DNA from 2 places in the Mycobacterium sp. MMS18-G62 genome. Region 2 is predicted to be linked to the other one. Evidence: predicted binding sites of a transcription regulator. Region 2 holds the regulator's gene; the other holds the start of a gene.
What was found. Region 2 encodes LexA, which represses DNA repair genes until DNA is damaged. Its sites were predicted from a motif close to CGAACANNTGTTCG; they were not measured.
Positions count from the first base shown of each region.

Region 1: the regulator LexA is predicted to act here: its motif matches at 2,196-2,209, upstream of ruvC (crossover junction endodeoxyribonuclease RuvC).

Region 1 is NZ_CM132662.1:4,185,963-4,195,914, forward strand. Features, by position in the region: gene ACWW36_RS20925 (molybdopterin-containing oxidoreductase family protein) at 1-212, opposite strand, end outside; gene ACWW36_RS20930 (hypothetical protein) at 289-624, shown strand; gene ACWW36_RS20935 (alpha/beta fold hydrolase) at 599-1,447, opposite strand; gene ACWW36_RS20940 (TetR/AcrR family transcriptional regulator) at 1,515-2,111, shown strand; gene ruvC (crossover junction endodeoxyribonuclease RuvC) at 2,224-2,790, shown strand; gene ruvA (Holliday junction branch migration protein RuvA) at 2,787-3,374, shown strand; gene ruvB (Holliday junction branch migration DNA helicase RuvB) at 3,371-4,432, shown strand; gene ACWW36_RS20960 (DUF1304 domain-containing protein) at 4,442-4,828, shown strand; gene car (carboxylic acid reductase) at 4,894-8,436, opposite strand; gene ACWW36_RS20970 (maleylpyruvate isomerase N-terminal domain-containing protein) at 8,560-9,189, opposite strand; gene ACWW36_RS20975 (hypothetical protein) at 9,269-9,925, shown strand.
Region 2 is NZ_CM132662.1:4,037,320-4,047,271, forward strand. Features, by position in the region: gene ACWW36_RS20135 (molybdopterin guanine dinucleotide-containing S/N-oxide reductase) at 1-1,263, opposite strand, end outside; gene ACWW36_RS20140 (cyclic nucleotide-binding domain-containing protein) at 1,434-1,904, shown strand; gene ACWW36_RS20145 (acyl-CoA dehydrogenase family protein) at 1,977-3,137, shown strand; gene ACWW36_RS20150 (LGFP repeat-containing protein) at 3,261-5,234, shown strand; gene lexA (transcriptional repressor LexA) at 5,238-5,942, opposite strand; gene ACWW36_RS20160 (LysM peptidoglycan-binding domain-containing protein) at 6,152-6,601, shown strand; gene nrdR (transcriptional regulator NrdR) at 6,764-7,228, shown strand; gene ACWW36_RS20170 (PhzF family phenazine biosynthesis protein) at 7,239-7,922, opposite strand; gene ACWW36_RS20175 (alpha/beta fold hydrolase) at 7,956-8,978, opposite strand; gene ACWW36_RS20180 (proteasome assembly chaperone family protein) at 9,038-9,952, opposite strand, start outside.

The DNA.
Region 1 (9,952 bases), 150 kb from region 2:
TGGAGCGTGCCGTCGACGCGGATCTGCGGACGCTCCAACCGCTTCGGGTGGTGATGGATCTGCGGCAGCGCGCGGCCCTTCGGGCAGGTATAGCCCTGCGAGAACGGGTGATCGCGGTCGCCGTGCACTGCCTTGACTTCATCGCCGTCGACTTCCACGAGAATCCCGCAGACCGACGTGCATACCCGGCAGAAGCTTCGGACGGTGGGCATGACGCAGACCGTACTCGGCTTGCCTGCATTTCATGAATAATTCCTTAGCTGAAGCGAATCCCAACCAGGAGGCGGCATGGCCAAGGTGACGGTGGCGGACCCAGATGGCACTGAATGGACGGTGCGTCGTTGGTGGTTCACGGCGATGCCCTACCAAAGCGGCATCGATTTCCTCGACATGATCATCTTCGTCATCGTGCTGCCGTTCATGTTGGCGTGGCCGTTCTGGCTTGCGTCCAAGTGGCTCGGCGCGCGATGGTCCATTGTCATCGAGCGCGACGGTACCAAGGTCGGGGAAGAGAAGGTGCGTGGCTGGCGCCGGTCCGGCGAACGCATCCAGGAGATCGCCCGCTCCGCAGAGGCAGGGACGTTGACGCAGTACGCGACTACCCCCGAGAGCTCTGCGTCGTAAGGAAATTGCCGATAGCTCGGGCCGTCGCGTCTGGTTGATCGAGCATGACCAGCACGTAGGCGTCGTCCACGTAGCGCAGTTGACCCTTCGGCAGCAGGGCGGCCAGGCGTTCACCATGCTCGGCCGGCATGACCGGGTTGCGGCTCCACAGCACGAGCGCCGGGCCGTCGAATTCCTTGAGCCGGTTGGTGGCACGAATCAGGTCCGCGCCGTCGAACTTGGTGCGGCAGTACTTGACGAGGTCGCGCCGGACCCGCCGGTCGGTCATCCCGGCCGCTAACCACGCATCGACGATGTCTTGGGGGACAGGCTTTTTCGCCATTTGACCGAACATCAGCCATTGCCGGCGCAGCCATCCGATCTTCAGCTGGCGCATCGCGAGCCACACCGTCTGCGTGGTGCGACTCGCCAACCATGCCACCTTGCCGGGAAACCCCGGCGGAAAGTTGTCGAACGCCTCGGACGGGCAGATCACCAGCCGACCAACGCGTTTGTCGCGGCCGATGTCGGTGAGAAAGATCGGTCCGCCCCAGTCGGAGACCACCAGCGTGACGTCGGTCAGATCGAGCGCGTCCAGAAAATCTGCGACCAGCCCCACCATTCCGGGCAGGGTCAGATCCGCGTCCTCGCGCATCGGGATGCGGTGACCGCCCATCGGCAGCACGGGCAGCAGGTAGCGGAATTGCTTCGGCAACAGTGGAACCGCGAGGTTCCACTGTGCGTCATTCATCAGCAGGCCGTGCAGCAGCACGACCGGCGGACCGTGCGGGTCGCCCTCTTCGCGGTATTCGACGGTTCCAGCGGTGACCTCAACAGACTTCATGGCGACCCCTCGGCAATAGAACGCTGATTCTAGAACGTATGCTCTAGTCTGTAACCGGGAGGCGACGATGGCAAGGTTCACGAGGGACTCGATCCTGACCGCTGCCGTGGAGCTGATGCGGCGCAAGGGATACGGCGCCGTCGGCATGAAGGACATCGTCCAGGCCTCAGGGGCGCCGATCGGCTCGCTGTATCACCACTTCCGCGACGGCAAGGTGCAGATCGCTCGCGAAGCCCTGGTCAACGCCGGTCGCGCCTACGCACTGCTCATCCCGTCGATCGTCGACGACTACACCGACCTCGGCGCAGCCGTCGACGCGGTGTTCACCCAGGCCGCCGAGGACATGGCCGAAACCGGGTTCGCCAACATGTGCCCGGTCGCCAGCGTCGCGGCGGAGGTCGCCGATACCGTCGAGGAGTTGCGTGAAACCACCGCCGAGGTCTTTCAGTCGTGGGTGGACGGGGGAAGCGCCTACTTCGCGTCACGGGGACTGGATCCGACGCAAGCCCGCGACGTCGCGCTCGCTTTGATCGGCGCGCTTGAGGGCGCCTTCGTACTGGCCCGCACTCTGCGCAGCACCGAACCGCTGCTCGCCGCGGGACGCGCCCTGGCCCCCCAATATCGCGGAGTGGCATTGGCGGCCAAGATTGCTGCATGGCAGTAGTCCTCGACCATGGCGACCGCTCCGGCCAGTACCGGATCTGAGCGTGTCCCTGCCGGAAACCGTCGGTCCGCGGGGTTACCGTGTCGAACAGGTGTTCACAGAAGGGGCTCGCGTGCGGGTAATGGGAGTCGACCCCGGCCTGACGCGATGCGGGCTGTCCGTCATCGAGGGCGGCACGGGGCGTCAGGTCATCGCACTCGACGTCGATGTGGTTCGCACCCCCGCCGGTGAACCTCTGCATCGGCGGCTGCTGACCATCAGCGATACGGTCGAGCACTGGATGGACACCCACCGGCCCGACGTCATCGCGATCGAGCGTGTGTTTTCCCAACAGAACGTGTCGACGGTGATGGGCACCGCACAAGCCGGTGGCGTCGTCGCGCTGGCGGCGGCCAAACGCGACATCGACGTTTACTTCCATACGCCCAGCGAGGTCAAGGCCGCCGTCACCGGCAACGGCAACGCGGACAAGGCACAGGTCACCGCGATGGTCACCAGAATCCTTGCGCTGCAAACCAAACCGACACCAGCCGACGCCGCTGACGCGCTGGCGCTGGCCATCTGCCACTGCTGGCGCGCCCCGATGATCGCCCGGATGGCGGCCGCGGAGGCGCTGGCCGCCGAGCAACAACGCAAGTACAAGGCGACGTTAAAGGCAAAGGCAAAGGCGGCACGATGATCGCATCCGTTCGCGGCGAGGTACTCGACATCGCTTTGGACCACGTTGTCATCGAGGCCGCCGGTGTCGGCTACAAGGTGATGGCGACTCCTTCGACGCTGGCCACGCTGCGCCGTGGCACCGAAGCCCGATTGATCACGGCGATGATCGTGCGGGAGGACTCGCAGACGCTGTACGGGTTCGCCGACGCCGACGCCCGTGACCTGTTCCTCACCCTGCTCGGTGTGTCCGGCGTCGGCCCGAAGATCGCACTTGCCACCCTGGCCGTGTATGACTCACAGTCGTTGCGGCAGGCGCTCGCCGACGGGGATGTCACCGCACTGACGCGCGTGCCCGGCATCGGCAAGCGCGGCGCCGAACGCCTGGTGCTGGAGCTGCGCGACAAGATCGGCCCCGTGACACCTGCGGGAACCGTCGCCTTGAATGGGCATTCGATACGCGGTCCGGTCGTGGAAGCACTTGTGGGACTTGGCTTTGCGCTCAAGCAGGCGGAGGAGGCCACCGACAAGGTGTTGGCCAACGAGCCGGAGGCCACCACGTCGAGCGCGCTGCGCTCGGCGCTGTCGATGCTGGGTAAGAAATGAGCCGGTTCGAAGACGACGAGGAGGCCGAAGACCGCGAGGTCTCGGCGGCGCTGACCGTCGGCGAGGGCGATATCGACGCCAGCCTGCGGCCGCGGTCACTGCGTGAGTTCATCGGCCAGCCGAGGGTGCGCGAGCAGCTGCAGTTGGTCCTCGAGGGTGCGAAGAACCGCGGCAGCACACCGGATCACATTCTGCTGTCGGGTCCGCCCGGCCTGGGCAAGACGTCGCTGGCGATGATCATCGCCGCCGAACTCGGGTCGTCGCTGCGCGTCACGTCAGGTCCCGCGCTGGAGCGCGCGGGCGATCTGGCGGCGATGCTGTCCAATCTCGTCGAGCACGATGTGTTGTTCATCGACGAGATCCACCGCATCGCCCGGCCCGCCGAGGAAATGCTGTACCTGGCGATGGAGGACTTCCGCGTCGACGTCGTGGTCGGTAAAGGCCCTGGCGCCACGTCGATTCCGCTCGAGGTCGCACCGTTCACCCTCGTCGGCGCTACCACGCGGTCGGGGGCGCTGACCGGTCCGCTGCGTGACCGCTTCGGCTTCACCGCGCACATGGACTTCTATGAGCCGTCCGAGCTGGAGCGGGTGCTGTCCCGATCGGCGGGCATCCTCGGCATCGAGCTGGGCGCCGACGCCGGCGCGGAGATCGCCCGGCGCTCCCGCGGCACGCCGCGCATCGCCAACCGGCTGCTGCGCCGAGTCCGCGACTACGCGGAGGTGCGCGCCGACGGCATCATCACCCGCGACATCGCCAAGTCTGCGCTCGAGGTCTACGACGTCGACGAGCTCGGGCTCGACCGCCTTGACCGAGCCGTATTGTCCGCGCTCACACGTAGTTTCGGTGGCGGGCCCGTTGGGGTGTCCACGCTGGCCGTCGCGGTGGGGGAGGAGGCCACCACGGTCGAGGAGGTGTGTGAGCCGTTCCTGGTGCGCGCGGGAATGATTGCGCGCACGCCACGCGGACGGGTCGCCACGGCTCAGGCGTGGACTCATCTGGGCATGACGCCGCCGAGCGGAGTCAGCGGCCTTGGGCAGGCAGGACTGTTCGACTAGGAGGGCCAAATGATCTATGCCGGTTTGATTTTCGCGGGTCTTGCGGCCCTGCTCCATGTCTACATCTGGGTGATGGAGTCGCTGACTTGGACGTCGGTGCGTACCCGCAAGACGTTCGGCATCACCGAGGAGGAGGCGCTGGCTACCAAGGAGCTCGCGTTCAACCAGGGTTTCTACAACCTGTTCTTGGCCATCGTCACCGCGGTGGGGATGGTCGCCGTGTTCACCGATCACCGCGCAGTCGGCGTGGCGCTTGTGTTCGCGGGCGTCGGGTCGATGCTGGCCGCGGCGGTGGTGCTGCTTGTGTCGTCACCGGACAAAGCCCGCGCCGCCGTCACACAGGGAATTCTGCCGTTGATTGCGATCGCGCTCCTTGGCGTGGGCCTGGCGATGTAGCAGTCGGTCGCATTACGTGCTGCTGTGCCCACCTCGCGGCGACTTTGTCGGCCGAAGGTGGGCAGTCAGAGCATGTTGGGTGAACGTGCCCCCTGCAGCAGTCCGAGCAGTTGCAGGTCGGTGACGTACTTGACGATGACCTCCCGCGTCACGTGCGGAATGTCTTTGTCCGGCCCGATCTTTGCGTCCTGAACCGCGGTGCGGAACCGGTCTGTCGGCGCCATCGAGCCGCGGATCGGCTTCTCTGGATGCTGATAGTTGTGCAACAGCGGAAGCAGCGACGCCTGACGCTGACGCTCCGGTAGCGCGCGGATCGCGGTCTCGAACCGGCCTAGCCATTGGCCGTAGTCGGCGATCCGCGCTATCGCGTAGCCGGCGTCGATCAGCCAGTCGACGTACTCGTCGAGCCCGATTCCGTCGTCGTAGGGATTCATCACGTGGTAGGTCTCGAATCCGTCGACGACATGCGCACCGATGGTCGAGATCGCCTCGGCGATGAATTCGACTGGTAGACCGTCGTAATGAGCCCGCTGCCGATTGCCGTCGGCGTCGAGTTCATAGAACGACCCCGGCGCAATCCCGGTGGCAACCAGGCTCAGCATTGTCCGGGTGAACATGTCCGGCAGGTTGAGCTGGCCGGCATATGTGGTGTCGGCAAGGATCATGTCGCAGCGGAACACCGAAACCGGAAGGCCGCACAGATCATTGGCCTCGCGCAGCAGCACCTCGCCTGCCCATTTGCTGTTCGAGTAGCCGTTGGCGTAGCTGTCGTCCACCTTGCGAGTGGCACTGATGGCCCGGATGTCGCCGTCCTCGCTGAACTTGCCGGGTTCGATGCCGGCGCCGACACCGATGGTCGACACGTAAACGAACGGCTTGCGCTTCGCGGTGAGCGCGACGCGGATCAGCTCCGCGGTGCCCAGCGCATTGGGGCCGAACAGCTGGCTGTACGGCAGGACATGGTTGACCAGTGCGGCTGGGTCGACGATCAGATCGACCGTGTCGGCCAACCGCTGCCAGGTCTGCTCATCGAGGCCGAGGTTGGCTTCTCCCTTGTCGCCGGCAAGCACTTCGAGGTGATCGGCGGCCAATTCCCGGTAGTGCCGCAACAATTCGGGATCACCGGAATCGAACGTCCCGTCGAGCCGTTCGCGCGCGGCGGCATCGTCCTTGGCGCGCACAAGGCAAATCACCTTGCCGTCGACGAGGTCCATCCGTTCGAGCCACTCCAGGGCCAGATAGCGGCCGAGGAACCCTGTCGCACCCGTCAGCAGGACCGTGCGGACTTCGGAGCTCGGACCCGGTAGTGATGGAGCCGCGGCAAGAGTCGCAGCGTCGACGAACTTGTCCAGCGTCAGGTCACGGGCATGCACCTCGACGGCGTCGCGGCCATGCACCGACGCGAACGTCGGCCTCTTGCTGCCGGGCTGGCGCTCGGACTCGATGTAGGCGGCCAGCGAGGTCAGATCGGTGGCCGGGCTGACGATGACGCCGACGGGCACGTCGATGTCGTAGATCTCGTGAAGCAGATTCGCGAACGTCAACGCGGACAGCGAATCCCCGCCGAGGTCGGTGAAGTGCGCGTCGGGTTGCAGATCGGCCGCCGCCGTGCCCAGCAGCGCGCCCGCGGCACGGCTGATGGTCTCGAGCACCGGACGGTCGGCGCCATGCAGGCGCAGCTCGCGCAATTCGCTGGCCTGGCTGTCGGCCAGGTCGGTGTAGAGCTGTTCGAGCCGGTCTCCGTAGTACTCCTTGAGTTTCGGCCGCGCCAGCTTCCGGATGCCGGTCAGCAGACCGTTCTCGAGCGTGAAAGGCGTTGTCTCGATGATGAAGTCGCGCGGTATTTCGTAGGACTGCAGACCCGCGACCCTGGCAACATCTTGCAGTGACTCCGCGATCAGTGGTTTGAGCGCCTCCACGTCGTGGCGGGCCAATGCGTCGTCGGTAGGCACGATGACGGCCAGCAGATACGACCGAGCGCTGTTGCCGTAGACGAAGATCTGCCGGATCAGCGGGCTGTCACCGAAGACGGCTTCCAACTTGGCGACGGTGACGAACTCGCCCTGCGAGAGCTTGAGCACGTTGTTGCGGCGGTCCAGATACGTGAGCTGGTCCGGTCCCACCTCGGCCACGATATCGCCGGTGCGGTAATAGCCGTCGGCGTCGAACACGTCGGCGGTGACCTCAGGTCGCTTGTAGTAACCGGGGAACAGCGTCTCGGACTTGACCAACAGCTCACCGCGGGGATGGGGCCGATCGGTGCGGAAATACCCGAGTTCGGGAACGTCGACCAGCTTGTAGTCGATCACGGGTGGACGTTGCAGTTGACCGTCGACGAACACCGCGCCGGCCTCGGTGGAGCCGTATCCGTCAGTCAAATGGACGTCGAGCAGAGACTCGACGAAAGTCTTCATCTCTGACGAGATGGGCGCGGAGCCCGTCATCGCCGAGATGAACCGTCCGCCAAGCAGGTTCTGCCGCATGTCGGCAAGCACGTCGGTTTCGACGGCCCATCGGTCGGCGTCGCCGGTGGACCGGCGGTCGACTTCGCTCTGGAACTCCTGAAAGATCATGTCCCAGATCCGCGGCACGAAACTCAGCTGCGTGGGCCGGACCAGGGCCAGGTCCTCGAGGAAGGTCGAAAGATCGCTTCTGGCAACGAAATACCCGGTGCCGCCGGCGCCCAGCGTCGCATACAGAATGCCACGGCCCATCATGTGGCTCATCGGCATGAAGTTCAGCGTGATCGACGGGGTGGCGCCTTCGTTGCCCCACATCGCCATGGCTGAGCGGCGCCACGAGTTGGCGACGAGATGCTCGGGGTACATCGCGCCCTTCGGCGTGCCAGTGCTACCGGAGGTGTAGATCAGGAGTGCCAACGGGTCGTCGTCCTCAGAGACGAAGGGCCGCACCGCCGGAAGCCGCCTGCCGCGGTCCAGGATCTCGATCAGCGTATCGACCTGAATGGTGCTGCCTGCCTCATACAGGCGGGCCTTCGCCGCATCCAGCGCGTCGCGCTGGTCATCGACCTGCGGGTGATGGTCGAAGACGACGAGCCTCGACACATGCTCGGCGGCGAGCGCCAATTCGACGGCGTCGTCGAGGAAGTCGACGCTCGACGCGATCACTACCGGCTCGGTCTCGGCGACGATGGGCCGTAGCTGTGTGAGGGGCGCGCTGGTCTGCATGGGCACGGACACCGCACCGAGCCCGACGAGTGCGAGGTCGACGGTCGTGTAATCCACGCTGGTGAAGCCGAGCAGCGCGACGCGGTCACCAGGACGCACGTCGTAGGCCATCGCGTTGACGACGGCGCGGAAGCGGTCGGACAGCTCGGCGTAGGTGATGGTCTCGAACTGCGGCAGTAATTCGGCGGATGTGCGGCCGGACACAGGGTCCTCGACGAACCGAACGGCACGCTGTCCGAGCGCGGGTCGATCCGCATAGCCATCAAGGACATTGCGCACGATCTGCGGCAGTCTCAGCTCGGGCGCTTCGATTGCCTTCGCCACTGCTTCGCTCGGTCGCGCGGCGGCGAACTGGGGGTCTGTCGCGTAGAGATCGGCGATGCGGCGTGCAAGCCGCGCGTCACTTGTATCAGTCGACATCAATAATCCTCGGCAAATTGCAGGTATTGGTGGCGCGACGCTGCGCCTACTCGAAACTACGTTAGTAAAACTAACTTTATTCCGTACCTAGCTGCCAGTTCGCTGTGAGTGCTGTGACGGTCCTCACCGGATCGCAGGCACTGCGGCGGTGGGATCGGTGCGGCCGGTAAGAACTTCAATTGCCGCGATCGGGTCGGGGACGGCGATGAGCAAATCGCGCGTCGCTGCGAGCGCTTGGGCGGACGGCTCGACACCACCGACGGCATCGGCGAGGTCGAGCATGTGCACGGTGGCCTCCATCAATGCGATCTCGGCAACGACCGCCAATGTCGTCGTGATGCCGACGACGGGATAGGCGATCACTATCTCTTCGGACATCGGTGTCGCGCGCAGAATTTCGGCGCATTCGGTGAAGCGCGTCACAGCGTCGTCGGGTGTGAGTGTCGCCGCTTCGGTGGCGGCATGTTCGGCAATGTCGTCGGCCGAAGTGTGTGCGATACCGCCAGGGGCGTTGAAGCGGCGCAGCATCTCCGCGGCGTCGGTGACGGCGGCGGGTCCGTCGGTCGTCGCCGCGGTCAGCATGTCGAACATCGAACGACCGGGACAGGCATGAGCCACCAGGCCTCGCACATCCCATGGCCGGCACCGCGTCGCCGTGGACCATTGCTGCGGCGTCAGTTCGGCGCACCGGCGAGCCCACCGCTCCCATGCGTCGGCAAGGACTTGTCTCGCTGCGTCGCCGTCGAGCCGCATACCGCCAACCTATCGAGGAGCAATTAACGGTTATGCAGGGCCCGACGCGGGTATTCGGCCGAGGACGGAGGAGGAAACCATGACTGACACGCGTGTTCGCCCCCGCGGGGGTAGGTTGCAAATGCCGCGTAGTCGCGGCGCAATGAGCGGATTTCTGCTGCTTCTGCTGGGCATCTGGGGTGCGCTCATCCCGTTCGTAGGACCCTATTTCGACTTCGCATTCACTCCGGATCAGGAATGGACCTGGACCACCGCCCGCGGATGGCTTGAGGTGCTGCCCGGCGCAGTGACCGCAGTGGGCGGCCTGTTATTGCTCATGTCGCGCAACCGCGCGGCCGCGATGCTGGGCGGCTGGCTGGCCGTGGCCGGCGGCGCATGGTTCGTCGTTGGCCGTGCGCTCGCCGGCCCATTGGGCATCGGTGCCGTCGGCAGTCCGGTGGCGGCGACGGAGACCAAACGAGTCTGGCTGGAGTTGACGTACTTCTACGGACTCGGCGCGCTGATCGTTTTCTTCGGCGCAATGGCATTGGGCCGGCTGTCGATTCGTAGCGTGCGCGACATCGAATGGGCGGAGCGACCGGTCACCGCTCCCGCTGCGGCGCAGCCGGTTACGGCAACCGAGGCGGAGACTGAGGAAATGCGCCCGGCGACGACTGCGGAGCCTCGCCGTCGCAGCTGGCGTGACATGTTCCGGACCGGCGACGGCCACGGCGGCCATCGCTTGGCCCACCGGTAGTTCCTACGAACAGACGCGAAGTCCCCC
Region 2 (9,952 bases):
AAAGGGGTTGCCCCCCGCCCAGTACACCAGCTTGATGTCGGGGTAGGTCAGCCGCCGGCCGTTGTAGTCGAATTCCTCGCCCGGGTGCAGCAGCATGTCGCTGACAGCCGCGACAGGGATGAACGTCTTGACCGGGTTGGGTCCCTGCGGGAGCTTTGGCAACCGGAATCGCAGCGGAGCGAGCCCAGGCTCGTTCATCGAGCCGTAGCCGTGCCCGAAACCGCCTCCGGGAAGGCCTATCTGGCCCAGCATGGCCGCCAGCGTGATTCCCATCCACGGGGCCTGCTCGCCGTGCCGGATCCGCTGCAGCGACCAGCTGACCGTCACGATCGTGCGGTTGTCCGCCATCCGCCGTGCCAGCGCGACGAGGTCCTCGGCGGGTAGCCCGCAGATCTCCGCCGCCCATTGCGGCGACTTGGGCACACCGTCGTCAACCCCGAGAAGGTAGCCCTCGAAGCGCTCGTACCCGGTGCAGTAGGTGCTCAGGAACTCTCGGTCCGCCAGCGATTCGGTGGCCAGCACGTGCGCGAGCGCCAGCATGATCGCCACGTCGGTGCCGGGTATCGCCGCGTGCCACTCGCAGTCGCCCTCCACGTCGTCGCGCAGAGGCGAGAACGAGACGATGCGGCCGCCGCGTTCGCGGAACCGGCGCAGCGAGTCGCGTGCCGGATGTGCCGTCGTTCCACCGTGATTGATGGCGGTGTTCTTCAACGCCAGTCCGCCGAAGCAGACGAGCAGATCGGTGTGTTCGACGATGACGTCCCACTCGGTGGACCGTTTGAACAGGTCGTCGTGCGTGCCGACGACTCGCGGCATGATCACGCCGGTGGCGCCAAGGCTGTAAGAGTGACGCGAAAACGTATATCCGCCAAGCATTTTGAGGAATCTGTGCACCTGGCTCTGCGCGTGGTGAAATCGGCCCGCGCTGGCCCAGCCGTATGAGCCGCCGTAGATGGCTTCATTGCCGTGAGTGTCGATGACGCGCCGCAGCTCGGCCGCCAGCAGCTCAGTGAGGTCGTCCCACGAGACGGCAACGAACTCGTCGGAACCGCGCCGCGTCGTCGGCCCGGGCCCGTCGTCCAACCAGCCGCGCCGGACCGCCGGGGTGGCGATGCGCGAGCGGTGCCGAATGGAACCGGGCAGGTTGCCAAGCAGCGGCGACGGATCGGCATCGCCGTCCAACGGTGTGACGGAGGCGATGTCGCCGGCTTCGATGCCCGCGGTGAACGCACCCCAATGCGTGAGGCTTGTGGGGGCGGCCATGGGCCAGAGTCTATGGCGGGGCAGGTGCGTCTTGCGTGCCGTGCGCACCGTGTCAGAGCTGCGCGTCGAAAACGCCCCGTCGGGTGCGGCCGCTGGATAGCGTCGTGTCAGTGCTGTCGGCGCGGCGCAGGCGCTGAGCGCGGCGGCGAGTATCGGGTAAGGGCAATGCGATGCGCACGCTTGAAGGCGTCTTGGCCGGCCATCCATTTTTCGCCGACTTGGATCCGCGTTATCTCCAAATGGCGGTGGGGTGTGCGGCGAACATGCGTTTCGACGCCGGCGATCTTGTCGTCAGAGAAGGCGAAGATGCGAGCAACTTCTATCTCATCCGAGAGGGGCAAGTCACCCTCGAAGTCTTTGCACCCGGCCGTGGCGCCATGACGATCGAGACTTTGGAAACCGGCGACGTCTTGGGTTGGTCGTGGTTGATACCGCCGTATCGCTGGCGATTCGACGCGCGCGCGACGAAGCCGACGCGCGCCATCGTGTTCGATGGCGGATGCCTGCGCGGCAAATGCGAGGAGGACCACGAACTCGGATACGAGATGTTGAAGCGCGTCGCTGCGGTCCTGGGTCACCGTCTCGACGGCCTCAGGTATCGACTCCTGGACCTTTACCGGGTCGACACTCCGACGGCCTGACCGCCGCCCAACCATCCGGTTGGATGGGGTAGGTTCGCGGTAACAGCCCGTACCAGTCACCGGAGGTCAGCCATGGGCGGCGTCGTCCACTACGAGCGCACGTTGTTCGAGCCCGAACACGACCTGTTCCGCGCGTCCTACCGCGCGTTCCTGGACCGGCATGTCGCGCCGTATCACGAGCAGTGGGAGGCCGACAAGATCGTCGACCGCGGCGTGTGGCTCGAAGCGGGTAAGCAGGGCTTTCTCGGGATGGCAGTGCCCGAGGAGTACGGCGGCGGCGGCAACCCTGACTTCCGCTACAACGTCATCATCACCGAGGAGACCACCGCGGGCCGTTACAGCGGCATCGGGTTCGGGCTGCACAACGACGTGGTCGCCCCGTATCTGCTGCGGCTGGCCAACGAGGACCAGAAGCGGCGGTGGCTGCCGCAGTTCTGCACCGGTGAACTCATCACCGCGATCGCCATGACCGAGCCGGGTACGGGAAGTGACTTGCAGGGCATCAAGACCCGCGCGGTCAAGGACGGCGATCACTACGTCCTCAACGGCGCGAAAACCTTCATCACCAACGGCATCAACGCCGACCTGGTGATCGTGGTGGCCTGCACAGACCCCGACAAGGGCGCGATGGGCTTCTCGCTTCTCGTCGTCGAGAGGGGCATGGAGGGCTTTGAGCGCGGCCGAAAACTCGACAAGATCGGCCTCGATGCCCAGGACACGGCCGAGCTGTCGTTCACCGATGTGAAGGTGCCCGCAGAAAACCTGCTCGGCGAGGAGGGCATGGGCTTCGTCTACCTGATGCAGAACCTGCCGCAGGAGCGCATCAGCATCGCGGTGATGGCCGCGACCGCGATGGAAGCCGTCCTTGAGGACACACTGCAATATGCCAAGGAACGCAAGGCATTTGGACGCCCGATCGGCAGCCAGCAGAACAGCCGGTTTCTGCTCGCCGAGCTGGCGACCGAGGCGACGGTGGTGCGGATCATGGTCGACGAATTTCTGCGGCTACACCTCGACGAGAAGCTGACTGCCGAGCAGGCCGCGATGGCCAAGTGGTATTCCACCGAAAAACAGGTGTATCTCATCGATCGCTGTCTGCAATTGCACGGTGGCTACGGATATATGCGTGAATATCCGGTTGCCCGCGCTTATCTCGATTCACGTGTCCAGACAATTTATGGCGGAACGACCGAAATCATGAAGGAGATCATCGGCCGCAGCATGGGCGTCTGAGCCCGGACAGGTATTTTCTCTCCAAGATCGGCGATGCTCCTTGGTATTCGTCGTCTGCTGACGCAAAGTTGACGGGCGCGATACTTTTCAAGGAATTTTTTGCGCTGATTGCGGGGAGGATAAATGAGCGGGCGTAGCACGGTGCTCGTGCGGGCGGCCATCGGTCTGCTCGCAGTCGGAGTGGCCGTCCTGCTGGCACCGGTCGCGGCGGCAACTCCGGAAAGTGACGCCAACGACGCGATCAACGCCGCATATGACGGAGGCGGTGGCCCCACCGGTGCGCTCGGCCCCAAGGACGGTGACGTCTATCCGGTCGGAGAAGGCTTCGGCCAGAACTTCGCAGGCGGCAAGATCTTCTTCACCCCCGCCACGGGCGCCCACATCATGACCGGCGCGATCCTGGAGAAGTACGAGTCGCTGGGCGGACCGGGCGACAGCGACCTCGGATTTCCGACCATCGACGAAGGCCCGGGCCGCGCACAGGACAGCCGGAACACCACGTTCAGCGCGGCCGATAAACCGGTGATTTTCTGGACCCCTGGCACTGGAGCGCGGGTGGTGCGCGGAGCCATCAACGCCGCCTGGGACAAACTCGGAGGCTCGGCCGGGCAGCTGGGCGTGCCCGCCGAGGACGAGATGTACCGCGGCGCCGTCGTCTCGCAGAAGTTCACCGGCGGCGAGATCTCTTATGACACCAAGGCCAAGACATTCACGACTGATCCCCCTGAGCTGGCAGGTGAGCTGGCCGGCCTGACCATCCCCGAAGACCCGACCTCGGCCATCAACGCCGCGCGGCGCGCCGCAGGCGGGGCGCTGGGACCGCTGGGCGCCGCGCAGGGCGCCCCATATCCGATCGGCAAGGACGGCCTCGGCCAGAACTTCGCAGGCGGAAAGATCTTCTATAGCCCCGCTACCGGAGCGAACGTCGTCACCGGTCAGGTGCTCGCCAAGTACGAAAGCGTCGGTGGCCCGCAGGGCGACCTGGGCTTCCCGACCTCCAACGAGGTCGACGGTGGGCTCCCGACCGAAAGCCGGATGACCAGTTTCGCCGCCGAGGACCAGCCGGTCATCTTCTGGACACCCGACTACGGCGCGGTCATCGTGCGCGGCGCCATGAATGCCGCCTGGCAGAAACTGGACGGCGCCGCCGGCCCGCTTGGCGCGCCGATCGCCGACCAGACCGAGAGCGGCGATGTCCTCACGCAGCGGTTCAGCGGCGGAGTGGTCTCGTGGGACCGGTCGAAGAACGCGTTCAGCACCGAGCCGGCCAATCTGGCGTCCCGGCTCGCCGGTCTCAAGGTGCCGGGGCAGGACGTACCCAAGGAACCGACCGCCCCTGCGGGGTCAAACACCAAGCAGCACAAGTGGTTTGCGCCGAACTGGTGGTGGCTGCTTGCGCTCATCCCGATACTGGTGTCGGTCGGGCTCGTCGCGTTCGCGGCGGTGCGCAACCGCCGCCGCGGCCGTGACGACAACCGGCTGGAAGGTGACGACGCCGGCCCCGGCGTCGCGCCCTACGAACCAGTGACCGGCGGCGCGGGGCAGCAACCGGCCGAAGACGAGCGGGCCGCCGCGCTGTTCGGTGATCGCTACGCGCAGGAGGGACTTGGCTCGTTGCCGTCCTCAGCAGCAAGCCACGACTATCCGCCGGCGCCGATGAGCCTGTGGGGATCACCTGAGCACACCGACCACCCTGATCACCCCGATCACACCGACCATGCCGACGACGCGGTCACGGCGCAGGAACCTGCGGTGAGCCAGGAGTCCGCCGTGACGCCGGAACCCGTTGCGGCGCAGACGGTGGAGGACGACCCCGACAAGGTCGACACGACGCCGACCCGCGTCGAGCACGACCCTCTCACCGATACCGGCCGTCACGCGCGAATCGTGATCGAAGAACCGGCGCCCGAGGACATTCCATTCCGTCTGCCGCTGGAGGATTCCGACCAGGCGCCGGAGGGTTTCCCGATCAAGGCGGACACCAAGTCGGGGTTGTACTGGGCGCCCGGAAGCGCGCTCTACGACGACGCGCGTGCCGAAATCTGGTTCGTCAACGAGGAATTCGCCCGCACAAACGGCTTCGTCAGGGCGAATTGACGGCTAGATCTTGCGGATAACCGTGACGACCTTGCCGAGCACGGCGGCGTCGTTGCCGGGAATCGGGTCGAACGCGGGGTTGTGCGGCATCAGCCATACCTGACCACGCGTTCGCTTGAACGTCTTCACGGTGGCTTCGCCGTCGATCATCGCCGCGACGATGTCGCCGTTGTCGGCGACGTTCTGCTGACGAACGACGACCCAGTCGCCGTCGCAGATGGCCGCGTCGACCATCGAGTCGCCGACCACCTTGAGCAGAAACAGTGAGCCCTCGCCTACCAGCTCACGTGGCAGCGGGAAGACGTCCTCCACGGCTTCCTCGGCAAGAATCGGGCCGCCGGCGGCGATGCGGCCGAGCACCGGCACGAACGTCGGTTCCGGCAGGGCATCCGACCCCGCCACATCGGTCGCGACGATCGGCGTCACGCTGTCGTCGACGCCGCGCACATCAACGGCCCGCGGCCGGTTGGGATCGCGCCGCAGGTAGCCCTTGCGCTCGAGTGTCCGTAACTGATGAGCCACCGACGACGTCGACGTCAGCCCGACGGCGTCGCCGATTTCCCGGATGCTGGGCGGATAGCCGCGAGAAGTCACCGACGCGCGGATGACCTCCAGAATGGTGCGCTGACGCTCGGTCAGTCCTTCGGTGGGTGTTCTGCGCCCAGTACCGACGGTGCCGTCCCCGCTGTCGCTGCTGTCGTCGCTCATGGCGCCGAATGTAGTCCGCCCACCGAAGATAATCAAACATGTGTTCGAGGCGTGTCGCCTTCGCGGGTCAGCCCCCGATCGGCCGCCGAAATTTGTCGGTGGGTCGCTCTATCGTTTGCAACAGTTCGATCACACGTTCTATAAATCGAACATGTGATCGAGTATGTTCGAACACAAGAGCGAAAAACATCGGAGCGGAAGGCAGGCACATGACGATCCTCGACACCCGAGAATTTGAAGCGACGCCGGTGGTCAGGCCGGGATTCCGGCAGGCAGGCACCGGCCGGCGGCCCAAGTCCCAGCGTCCGGGTGGGGCACCGATGCGCTACCGCGGTAGCGGCGTTCTGGTGTCGCGGGCGTCGCACCGCCGCAGGCCCATCACCCCGGCGACGACGGTGGGGCTGGCGCTGATCGCGGCGGCGATCACCGTGTGGCTGGGTCTGGTGGCTCAATTCGGTGAAATGGCGGCCGGCACCACCGCGGTGCCGGATCGACTGGCCGTGGTTCAGGTCCAGATGGGGGAGACGCTGCAGCAGGTCGCCCATCGAGTGGCTCCTGAGGCTCCCGTGGGCCAGGTGGTAGAGCGCATCCGCGAGCTCAACCAACTCGATTCCGTGGCGCTGGACGCCGGTCAGACCCTGATCGCACCGATCGGCTGACGGCGGCCCGTGAGCAGTGAAAGACGCTGCCGCCCAATGTCTCTGGCCGTCAGGGCCGCTGTCTGCCGGCCAAACTCCCCGGTGCTGGGCTACTCGGGGGCTGCGCAGGTACGCTCAGAGACGTTCGAGGTAGTTGTCTGTCCGCGTGGCGAAGGAGCGGTGATGCACTGTCCGTTCTGCCGCCATCCCGACTCTCGCGTGGTCGATTCCCGCGAAACCGACGAGGGCCAGGCCATTCGGCGTCGCCGCTCCTGTCCGGAATGCGGCCGCCGGTTCACCACCGTCGAGACGGCGGTACTCGCCGTCGTCAAGCGCAGTGGCGTCACGGAGCCGTTCAGCCGGGAAAAGGTGATCCGCGGTGTGCGGCGGGCATGCCAGGGCCGTCAGGTCGACGACGACGCCCTGAACCTGTTAGCCCAGCAGGTGGAGGACGCCGTTCGGGCGACGGGCTCACCCGAAGTGCCCAGCCACGAAGTCGGGTTGGCCATTCTGGGGCCGTTGCGTGAGCTCGACGAGGTGGCTTACCTGCGGTTTGCCTCGGTGTACCGCTCGTTCGAATCCGCCGAAGACTTCGAACGAGAGATCGAGGCACTGCGCGCGGCCCGCGACGTCGCGGCACAGGGCTGACCGACCGCCCTCAGATCTGTTTGATGCCGTCGCTGACCACGCGACCGGCGATGCGGACCCAACCTTCCGGGCTCCATTGCGTGTAGATCACCGAGCCTTTGCCCTGCACGATCGTCAGGTCGCGGCTGAGGTAGTCGGTGATCCGCACCGCGGCCGCGCCGGTCGCCTCATCCTCGGGCACACCCAGGCTCGCGGCGAACATCCGCGCGCGCAGCACGCCCTGCTCGCGGTCGGTCCATGTCCACACGAAGTTCTGCACGTCGTCGGGGTAGTCGTCCGGGTCTGCGGCGAACAGCTCATCGGTTGAGGCCACGTCGTAGATTGCGAACTCCGGCGCCCACTCCGAGCGCGCGCTCACTGCGGTCACATCGTCGTCGTAAGCGACCTGCACGATGCCGGCCGGGACCTGCAGCGTGTGGATGGGTGTGCCTCGGTCGCGCAGCCACCACGATGCGCCCACGGTCGGATGTCCGGCGAACGGCAGCTCGATGGCCGGGGTATAGATCCGCGCGTGTGCGCTGCTCGCTCCCTGTTGCGGCACATCGATGAATATCGTTTCGCTGTAACCCAATTGGGTGGCGATGCGCTGGCGGTCGCCGGGCTCGACGGTACTGGCGTCGACGACGCCGAGAGGGTTTCCGAAGTTGCCGTCAGGGTCGGTGAAAACGCGCAACACTGTCACGTCGATGGCCATGGGCCGATGCTACGTGGTGACGCGAAGCCCTGATCAGGTGGCGCTGCGCTCGTCGGCGCCCATCGCGTCGAGTACGGCGACGCGGGTGTCGACGGGCCCGGAAATGGTGCCTTCGCCGATACCGTCGCGCAGCAGACTGCGAAGGTATTCCTGGTCATAGACGGCGGGCTCGGTGGAATCGATGAACCGCTCGACGACTTCGACAAAGCGGTCCGGATCGTCGTGGAACGGAAAATGTCCGGAGTTCTCGAAGATCTCCAGCTGTGAACCGGGCATGGCGGCGTGCGCCATCTCGGCGTGGCTGACGGGAATCACCGAATCCCGTGTGCCCCAAATCAACTGAACTGGAACGGATTGCGTCAAATAACATCGATCCAGCATCGTGACGACCTGGCCGCGCCAATCCACCACCGCGCGCAAGGTGCGGGCGAACGCCGACGACGCGGTGGGCTCCGGTAGGTCGGCGAGGATCCGCAGCACGTCGGGCAGGTCGCGGCCCAGCCCCGTCGACCCGAACATCGCCCCGGCGACGCGGCCGAAGGCTTGCAGCGCAGGCAGAAGCAGCGGCAGCCGCAGCAGCGCGAGCGCCTCGCTGCCCAGCGGAAGCGAAGCGAATCGCAACGCGACGTTGACGTCCTTGGTCACGCCGCCGGCGCCCACCAAAATCAGCCGATCCACCAATTGCGGGAACTGGTAGGCGAATTGCATGGCCACTCCGCCGCCGAGCGAATGCCCGATGACGGTGACGTTGTCGATGTCGAGCACACTCAACAGATCACGCATGCCGTTGGCGTAGGCGGCGACCGAGTAGTCGGCGCGCGGCTTGTCGGATTTGCCGTGGCCCAACAGATCGGGGGCGATGACGGTGAACCGCTGCGCGAGCTTGCTTTGCACCGTGCTCCAGGTGGTGGAGTTGTCGCCGATGCCGTGGATCAACAGGATCGCCGGCCCGGAGCCGGCCACTCGGAACGCACGCCGGTATCCGTGGATGGTGCGGAACTGCAACGTCGGTGTGAGTTCACGCACGGAGCGCAGGTTGGGCTTTCGCTCGCTCATTGCGCCCGCTGCGTTGTCGCGGTCATTTATCGCCAACTTCGTTGTCGGGCCGGTGAGGGCTACTTGTCGTCCTCTTTGAACTTGTCACCGTCCTGTTGGGCGAGGAATCGTTCGAACTCGGCGCCGAGTTCATCGCCACTGGGCAGGTCTTCGTCGCGCGCCAGCAGCGATCGATTCTCCTGAGCGGCAACGAAGGCATCGTACTGTCGCTCCAGCGCCTCCACCACTTGAGCGACTTCGCTGCTCGCCGTGACCTGTTCGTTGATCTTGTCGTTCACCTCGACGCCGGCCTCCACGAGCGCGGCCAGCGGAATCTGCAGCGAGCCGCTCTTGGCGACCTGCGCCAACAACGCCTCTGCGGCGGCCGGATAGTCGGTTTGTGCCAGATAGTGCGGCACATGCACGGTGTACCCGACGACCTCGTGGCCATGCTGGGCCATCCGGAACTCCAGCAGGTTCGACACGCTCCCTGGCACCTGCACTTCGCCTACCCATGGCGTGTGGTCGGCGATCAGCTCCTTGTCGTTGGCATGCGCGGTCATCGTGATCGGGCGCGTGTGCGGTACCGCCATCGGGATGGTGCCCAAACCGATGACCCGCCGGACGCCGAGCCGCTCGGCCAGCAGGCGTACAGCGGTGATGAACCGCTCCCAGCGCAGGTCGGGTTCCATGCCGGCAAGGAGCAGAAACGGTGTTCCCACGGTGTCGTGCAGGGCGTAGAGGTTGAGCTCTGGCTCCTCGTAGTGGGTGAAGTGGTCGGTCTTGAACGTCATCAGCGGGCGCCGCGACCGGTAGTCGAGGAGTTCGTCAATCGCGAACGATGCGACCAGCTCGGTGTCCAACGTGTTCTTGAGGTGCTGGGCGGCCAGCCGAATCGCGTGCCCGGCGTCGGAGAAGCCCTCAAGGGCGTGGATCAACACCGGTCCACGGCCGTCGTCCGATGACAATTGCGGCGCGGGAAACTCCAGCTCGTA